One region of the Delftia sp. WY8 genome, then DNA from elsewhere that is predicted to be linked to it. Evidence: predicted binding sites of a transcription regulator. Region 1 holds the regulator's gene; the other holds the start of a gene.

Evidence for each region. The regulator HrcA, encoded in region 1, represses chaperone genes, less so after heat shock. The targets are predictions, from matches to a motif close to TTAGCACTCNNNNNNNNNGAGTGCTAA.
Region 2: groES (co-chaperone GroES) is a predicted target of HrcA. The motif match lies at 2,371-2,397, and genes of this name have one in related genera.

What each region holds. Positions count from the first base shown of each region.
Region 1 is NZ_CP049795.1:4,949,333-4,953,540, forward strand. It holds gene recN (DNA repair protein RecN) at 1-432, opposite strand, end outside; gene G4D77_RS22775 (NAD kinase) at 435-1,331, opposite strand; gene hrcA (heat-inducible transcriptional repressor HrcA) at 1,362-2,366, shown strand; tRNA gene G4D77_RS22785 (tRNA-Ile) at 2,434-2,512, shown strand; tRNA gene G4D77_RS22790 (tRNA-Arg) at 2,681-2,757, shown strand; gene G4D77_RS22795 (CHASE2 domain-containing protein) at 2,837-4,208, opposite strand, start outside.
Region 2 is NZ_CP049795.1:4,666,962-4,671,169, forward strand. It holds gene G4D77_RS21455 (aminotransferase-like domain-containing protein) at 1-192, shown strand, start outside; gene groL (chaperonin GroEL) at 301-1,944, opposite strand; gene groES (co-chaperone GroES) at 1,993-2,283, opposite strand; gene G4D77_RS21470 (sigma-70 family RNA polymerase sigma factor) at 3,364-3,885, shown strand; gene G4D77_RS21475 (FecR domain-containing protein) at 3,882-4,208, shown strand, end outside.

The sequences.
Region 1 (4,208 bases):
CGCGCGTGCTGCGTCGGGTCGCGTGAGGCTTTGCCAGGCATGCTGGCCGTGGATGTCGATCAGCTGCTCGCCCAGGGCGCGCAGCTGCGTGGCCGTGGCCGGCGTGCCGTTGATCCAGGCGCGGCTGCGGCCCTGGGTGTCCACCGTGCGCCGCAGCAGCAGGCTGTTGTCCTCGCAGGCCAGGCCTGCCGCCTCCAGCCAGGGGCGCAGCCGCGCGCAGCCGTCGAACTCCACGCAGATATCGGCCTGGGGGCAGCCTTCGCGCACCACGTCGGCGTCGGCGCGGGCGCCCAGGGCCAGCTGCAATGCATCGATCAGGATGGATTTGCCGGCGCCGGTCTCGCCGGTCAGCACGGTGAAGCCCGCATGCCAGTCCAGATCCAGGGCCTGCACGATCACGAAGTCGCGCAGCACGATGCGCTTGAGCGCCATGGTCAGGCGCCTCCCTCGTTCCAGCCCAGTTTCTTGCGCAGCGTGGCGAAGTAGTTCCAGCCCTTGGGGTGCAGAAAGCGCACGCTGTGGTGGGCGCGGCTCACGAGGATGCGGTCGCCGTGCTGCAGCGAGGCCAGCGACTGCATGTCGAAATTGGCGCTGACATCGCGCCCGGCCACGACTTCGATCGTGACCTCGTTGGCATCGGACAGCACGATGGGGCGATTGGACAGGTTGTGCGGCGCAATGGGTGCCATGACCCAGGCGGGGATGGACGGATGCATCATCGGCCCGCCAGCGGACAGGGCATAGGCCGTGGAGCCCGTGGGCGTGGCCACGATCAGGCCGTCGGCGCGCTGGTTGGAGACAAAGCGGCCGCCGACCTCGATGCGCAACTCCACCATGCCGGAGGTGCCGCCGCGGTTGACCACCACGTCGTTCATGGCCAGGGCCTCGAACACGCATTCGCCCTCGCGGATCACGCGGGCGCACATCAGGGGACGCAGGTCTTCTTCGTACTCGCCCTGCAGCATGGGGGTGAGCGTGGCCTCGAAGTCCTCCAGCGCGATGTCGGTGACAAAGCCCAGGCGGCCCTGGTTCACCCCGATCAGGGGCGTTCCGTATTGCGCCAGGTGCCGGCTCACGCCGAGCATGGTGCCGTCGCCGCCGACGACCAGGCCCAGGTCGCAATGCCTGCCCAGGCCATCGACATCGAGGGTGGGGTAGTCTGTGAGCCCTGCGTGCAGGGCCGATTGGGTATCGAGCACGACTTCGCAGCCCTGGCGCCTGAGGAAGTCCGCAATGCGCTCGAGCGCGTTGCTGGCATTCTCGGACGGGGCGCTTGCGCTGGGAGCGTGGTACTTCCCGATCAAGGCAACGTGGCGAAACGTGGACGTCATTTCTGGAAATTACATCATTAAAATCATCACATGCTCGACGAACGTGCCAAGTTGTTGCTCAAAGCGCTGATCGAGCGTTACATCGCTGACGGCCAGCCTGTGGGCTCGCGGACCCTGTCGCGTGCGTCGGGGCTTGAATTGTCGCCTGCCACGATACGCAATGTGATGGCTGACCTCGAAGACCTGGGGTTGATCATCAGTCCGCACACCTCGGCCGGCCGCATTCCGACCGCCCGGGGCTACCGGCTGTTCGTGGACACCATGCTCACGGCGGACCGTGCAGATATCGTGACGCCCGAGCTCGTGCCCGAGCAGCCGCAGAAAGTCATAGCCAACGCCGCCAATCTGCTGTCCAGCCTTTCCCAGTTCGTGGGCGTGGTGCTGGTGCCTCGCCGTACCTCGGTGTTCAAGCACATCGAATTCGTGCGACTGTCGGAGCGGCGCTTTCTGGTCATCATCGTCTCGCCCGACGGTGACGTGCAAAACCGCGTCATCTTCACCGACGTGGATTACTCGGCCTCTCAGCTGATCGAGGCATCGAACTTTCTCAACAGCCACTACGCAGGCCTGGCCATGGAAGAGGTGCGCGAGCGCCTCAAGGGCGAGGTCGAGCTTTTGCGCGGCGAGGTGGCCACCCTCATGCAGGCAGCCGTCAACGTGGGCACGGAGGCCATGACCAGTGCCCAGGAGGACGTGGTCATCGCGGGCGAGCGCAACCTGCTGTCGGTCAGCGATTTCTCCAGCGACATGGGCAATCTGCGCCGCGCCTTCGACCTGTTCGAGCAAAAGACCCAGATCCTCAGGCTGCTGGATTTCTCCAGCCAGGCTGAAGGTGTGCGCATCTACATCGGGGGCGAAAGCCAGGTCGTGCCCTTCGAGGAGCTGTCCGTGGTCAGCGCGCCCTACGAGCTCGACGGCAAGGTGGTGGGCACGCTGGGCGTGATCGGCCCCACCCGCATGCACTACGACCGCATGATCCAGATCGTGGACATCACCTCCAAGCTGGTCAGCAACGCGCTGAGCCACAAGCGCTGAGCCGCGCAGGTTAGGATCTACAATAGCTGTTTGCCATGGCGTGCATCCGCGCTGCCTTGGTGAATCAGGGGCCTTAGCTCATGCTTGGTTAGAGCAGCGGACTCATAATCCGTTGGTGCCCAGTTCGACTCTGGGAGGCCCTACCATTCATTGGTATGAAAAAGCCTGCCGCCTTTCCGGGCGGCAGGCTTTTTTGCTGGGCGCGACGCTGCCGGCTGGCATGGCTGCCATTGAATGCGACTTCCAGGTTTTTTGCAGAAATATGGCGCTTTTGCCTGGAAGCTCCAAAACCCGCTGCTACAATGCGAAGCGTTGCGGCTGTAGCTCAGCTGGATAGAGTACTTGGCTACGAACCAAGGGGTCGTGGGTTCGATTCCTGCCAGCCGCACCAAAAAACGCAAAGCCCTGAAGTTGAAAGACTTCAGGGCTTTTTCGTTTTCACGGGCCCTCCGCCGGGATGACACCCCCGGTCAGGCTTGCTGCGCCTTCGGCAGCACGATGCTGAAGGTGCTTCCCTGGCCTGGCGCGCTTTCTATCTGCAGCTGCCCGCCATGGCGGGCAGCCACGGTGCGGACAAAGGCCAGCCCAAGGCCTGCGCCGTCCAGGTGCTGATGGTGGTCCAGGCGCTCGAAGGGCTGGCTCAGGCGGGCGACGGCCTGCGCATCCATGCCGGGTCCGTGGTCCCGGATGGCGATGCGGCAATGGCCGGCGTCCTGCAGCAGCAGGCATTGCACCGTGGCGCCGCTTGCCGGTTGCCCGTGCGCTCCGTACTTGATGGCGTTGCCGATCAGGTTGACGGCTGCGCGGTGGAGCATGCCCGGGTCGCCCAGCACGGGGCATTCCTGCTCGGGCAGGCTGAATTCCAGCTGCACATGGGCGGCGCTGGCCTGGGCCCAGCAGCTTTCCACGGCCTGGTCCAGCACCAGGCCCAGGTCCAGCTGCTGCTGGCGCAGCGCCTGCTGCTGGGCACGAGCCAGGTGCACGAAATCGTCGGCCAGCTGCAGGGAGGCCTGGGCATAGCCTTCGATGCGCGGGAGCAGCATGCCCAGGTCGGGCGCTTGTACGGAACCACGCTGCATCTCCAGCAAGGTGATGATGGATGCCACGGGCGCCCGGATGTCGTGCGAGATGAACTGCATGGCCTGGTCGCGCTGGGCCTGGGCGCTGCGCAGATCGCTGATATCGACCAGGGTGATCAGCCAGCCCGTGGTGGGCGGAGCCTCGAAGGCCTGGACCAGCAGCATCAGGCTGCGGCCGCGGCCGTCGCGCCCCTCGCTGCTGAGCGGCAGGCCGCCGGCGGCAAGCGCCCTGGCCGTGAGCAGTGGGCTGCCGGCTTGCGGGCCGGGCGCCGTGTCCAGCGCCCGCAGGCCATCGAGCAGCCTGGGAAGGGAGTCGCCAGCGCGCAGGTCGTGATCCAGGCTGCGCGCATAGGCATGGGCCGCGGCATTGGCCAGCAGCACATGGCCCTGGCGGTCGCAGACAAAGGTGGGCGAGGGCAACTGGCGCAGGCTTTCGCTGACGAAATGGTGCAGGGCGCGCAGTTGCCGCGAAGCCTGCTCGACGGCGGCAATGCGCTGGTCCAGCAGGTCGCCGCCCAGGCGCAGCGCGGTGGGCAGGCCCTGGCCCTGCAGGTCTCGCAGTTCCAGCGCCAGAAAGCGGGCGGCGGCGCGCAGGCGCAGCCAGCTCCACAGCGGATAGGCCAGGGCCAGGCCCAGAAGGGCTGCGGCAGGGGCCGTCTGCACCTGCAAGATGCGTGGTGCCAGCCCGGCCAGCGACAGGCAGGCCAGGGCCAGCAGCGCGCAGGCCAGCATGCCGCCCGAAGGGCCCAGCCAGGCCAGGGCC
Region 2 (4,208 bases), 280 kb from region 1:
CTGGCCCGGGCGCTGTTCACGGCCGCTGTGGAGCAGGGCGTGCTCTATGTGCCAGGCAAGGCCTTCTTCCCGGCCGAGGCGGCGCAGCAGGCCGGCCTGTGCATGCGCCTGTCGTATGCGGCGCCCACCGTGCCCCAGATCACCGAGGCCGTGGCGCGCCTGGGCCGGGCCTGGGGCCAGGCCGTGTCCTGAGGACATCGGCAACAGCGTTCATGCAATGAAAAAGGCCGCCCGAGGGCGGCCTTTTCCTTGCGGGGCAAACCGGGTATGGCGCAAGGCCTGCCCGGTTGCGGCGGGCAATTACATGCCCATGCCGCCCATGCCACCCATGCCGCCCATGTCGGGCATGGCGGGGGCGCCTTCAGCCTTGGGGGACTCGGCGATCATGGCTTCGGTCGTCAGCAGCAGCGATGCCACGGAAGCGGCGTTCTGCAGGGCCGTACGCGTCACCTTGGTCGGGTCCAGGATACCCATTTCCAGCATGTCGCCGTAGGTGTCGTTGGCGGCGTTGAAGCCGTAGTTGCCCGAGCCGTTCAGCACGGCGTTGACCACCACCGAGGGCTCGCCACCGGCGTTGGCCACGATTTCGCGCAGGGGCGCTTCGATGGCCTTCATGATCAGCTTGATGCCGGCGTCCTGCTCGGCGTCGCCGGTCTTCAGTTCGCCCACGGCTTGCTTGGCACGCAGCAGAGCCACGCCGCCGCCGGCCACGATGCCTTCTTCCACAGCAGCGCGGGTAGCGTGCAGGGCGTCTTCAACGCGGGCCTTCTTTTCCTTCATCTCGACTTCGGTGGCGGCGCCGACCTTGATCACGGCCACGCCGCCGGCCAGCTTGGCCACGCGCTCTTGCAGCTTTTCGCGGTCGTAGTCGCTGGTGGCTTCTTCGATCTGGATGCGGATCTGCTTGACGCGGGCTTCGATTTCAGCAGCTTGGCCAGCACCGTCGATGATGGTGGTGTTTTCCTTGCCGATTTCGATGCGCACTGCCTGGCCCAGGTCTTCCAGGGTCACCTTGTCCAGCGCCAGGCCCACTTCTTCAGCGATGACCTTGCCGCCCGTCAGGATGGCGATGTCTTCCAGCATGGCCTTGCGGCGGTCGCCGAAGCCAGGAGCCTTGACAGCCACAACCTTCAGGATGCCGCGGATGGTGTTGACCACCAGCGTTGCCAGGGCTTCGCCTTCGACATCTTCTGCAATGATCAGCAGGGGACGGCCGGCCTTTGCCACGGCTTCCAGCGTGGGCAGCAGGTCGCGGATGTTGCTGATCTTCTTGTCGAACAGCAGCACGAAGGGGTTGTCCAGCAGGGCAACCTGCTTTTCGGGGTTGTTGATGAAGTAGGGCGACAGGTAGCCGCGGTCGAACTGCATGCCCTCGACGACGTCGAGTTCGTTGGCCAGCGACTTGCCTTCTTCAACGGTGATCACGCCTTCCTTGCCGACCTTGTCCATGGCTTCGGCAATGATGCTGCCCACGGATTCGTCGGAGTTGGCGGAGATCGAGCCGACCTGGGCGATTTCCTTGGAGGTGGTGGTGGCCTTGGATTGCTTCTTCAGCTCTTCCACCAGGGCGGCGACAGCCTTGTCGATGCCGCGCTTGAGGTCCATGGGGTTCAGGCCGGCGGCCACGTACTTGATGCCTTCGCGGACGATGGCCTGTGCCAGCACGGTGGCGGTGGTCGTGCCGTCACCGGCGATGTCGTTGGTCTTGGAGGCCACTTCCTTCACGAGCTGGGCGCCCATGTTCTGCAGCTTGTCCTTGAGTTCCACTTCCTTGGCGACCGACACGCCGTCCTTGGTCACGGTGGGGGCGCCGAAGGAGCGCTCCAGCACCACGTTGCGGCCCTTGGGGCCCAGCGTGACCTTGACCGCGTTGGCCAGGATGTTCACGCCTTCAACCATGCGAGCGCGTGCTTCGCCGCCGAAAACTACGTCTTTTGCTGCCATTTCAATTCTCCGGATTCAGTTGGAAAGTGCGGTTTCGAAGCGCGTGGATTACTTTTCGACGACCGCGAACAGGTCGTCTTCCTTCATCACCAGCAGTTCGTCGCCATGGACCTTGACGGTCTGGCCGCTGTACTTGCCGAACAGAACGCGGTCGCCGACCTTCACGTTCAGGGCGATCACTTCACCCTTGTCGTTCTTCTTGCCGGGACCCACTGCCAGCACTTCGCCCTGGTCGGGCTTCTCGGCGGCGTTGTCGGGGATCACGATGCCCGAAGCCGTCTTGGTTTCGTTTTCGAGGCGCTTGACGATCACGCGATCGTGCAGGGGACGCAGGTTCATACCAACTCCTAAATCATCAACAAAGTTGAAACAAAGACTTGCCGGCCCGGCGGGCCGGCATTCGAAGCAATGTGGGACAGAGGATTGTTAGCACTCATACCCAACGAGTGCTAATAATAAGGCAATTCGGCCAGGTTTCAAGGGGTAGGGCCGGATGTGCCGCAAGACGGCACATCCGGCGCGGAGTGCGGAACGCCACTACACATTAGCTTTCCGCCACTGATCTTTAGTTTTTTCGGGGCGCGCCCGCGCTGGCCAGCGGCGAAGCGCGGCTTGCAGGAGCACACAGAACTTCCGACGAAAGGCTGTCGCTGAATCACCATGCAGCCTTGCGGGCTGTGACCTAACGTCGCATCGAAGGCGCCCTGGCCGTGGTGCTGAGCGCACCCAAGATCAGCCAGCCGTGCAGAGTGACTGCCCTTGATCAGGCGCGAACGAGACCGAGGCCTCGTCTGGTGACCTCTGTGGTCAGAGGGAGAAAAGCTCCGCCTTCGTGGCACGATGACGGCCCAGTCCTAAAGGGGAGCTTCACCAGGTCGGGTGCGGATGAGGAGCGAAGCATCTGGCGATGCCGCCAGCCCTGAAGCTTGGATGACCACCATGTGGCTGCAACTGATAGGTCACGAGGTGGCCGTGAGCAGCAGCAATCGCTGCGGAGCAGTTGGCAACTGCAGACTTTCTAACGATGGCCTCAGGCTGATCTACGCCCTTCACTGTGCAAAGCGAGAGTGACAGGGACGACCAACACCGGCCGTTGAAGGCTTCCATTGTCGGACGACCGCTTCACCGTTTGGAAGTGGCCAGTCGATTCTTCGGTGCGCCGTGCTTCGCCTCGAAGGCCCCATTTCGCGCTGCACCGCTGATTCCGGTCGACTCAATGCCGTCGCTCCGACTGGTTTCAACGAAGGTGGAATCAGCCCACGATGGTGCTCGCGCCGAGCGTCCGCACTCAGGCGTTGGTGCGCAGGTTGGTGCACTGACGATGTAGGATTTGGATACAATGAAAATAAGAAGCATTCTTGTTTGCCGCTGCATATTGCCCCGGTGCCTTTCCTCCTGCTTCACTCGTGCCGCTTTCCCATGCCCGCCGCCGACCGCGCCCTTGTTCCCGATGTCGCCACTCTCTACTCCGACCACCACGGCTGGCTGCTGGGCTGGCTGCGCAAGCGCCTGGGCAATGCCTTTGATGCGGCCGATCTGACCCAGGACACCTATGTGCGCCTGCTGGGCCGTAGCGGCGCCGAGATCCAGGCCATTCGCGAACCGCGTGCCCTGCTGATGACCATTGCCCAGGGTCTGGCCGCCAACCTCTACCGCAAGCGCTGCGTGGAGCAGGCCTATCTGGACGCCCTGGCCCTCATGCCCGAGGCCGTGGCCCCGTCCCCCGAGCACCGCGCCATCGTGCTGCAGACCCTGGTCGAGGTGGACCGCCTGCTGGCCCTGCTCCCACTGCCCGTGCGCCAGGCCTTTTTGCTGTCGCAGATCGACGGCGTGAGGCAGGCCGACATCGCGGCTGAACTGGGCCTTTCCGTGCCCACCGTGCGCCGCCATATCGCGCGGGCCGTGGTGCAAGTCTGCTTTCTGGACGACGACGGCGCATGAGCCTGCCCATTCCTCTTGCGGTGCGCGAGCAGGCCGCCGAATGGCTGGTGGAGCTGCAGTCCGATGATCACAGCGCCGGCACGCGCGAGATGCTGGTGCAGCGCCTGCAGCACTGGCGCGAATCCCATCCCGACCATGAGCGCGCCTGGTTGCGCATAGAGGCCATGGGCGCACGCCTGCAGCCGCTATCCGGTACGCCGGCCAGCGTGGCCCTGGCCCAGGCCGCGCGCACGGCACGCGGGCGCGGGCGGCGCTTGGCGGTGCGCAGCCTGGCCGTGCTGCTGTTCACGGGCGCGGGTGCCGGTGCCGTGGCATGGAGAGGT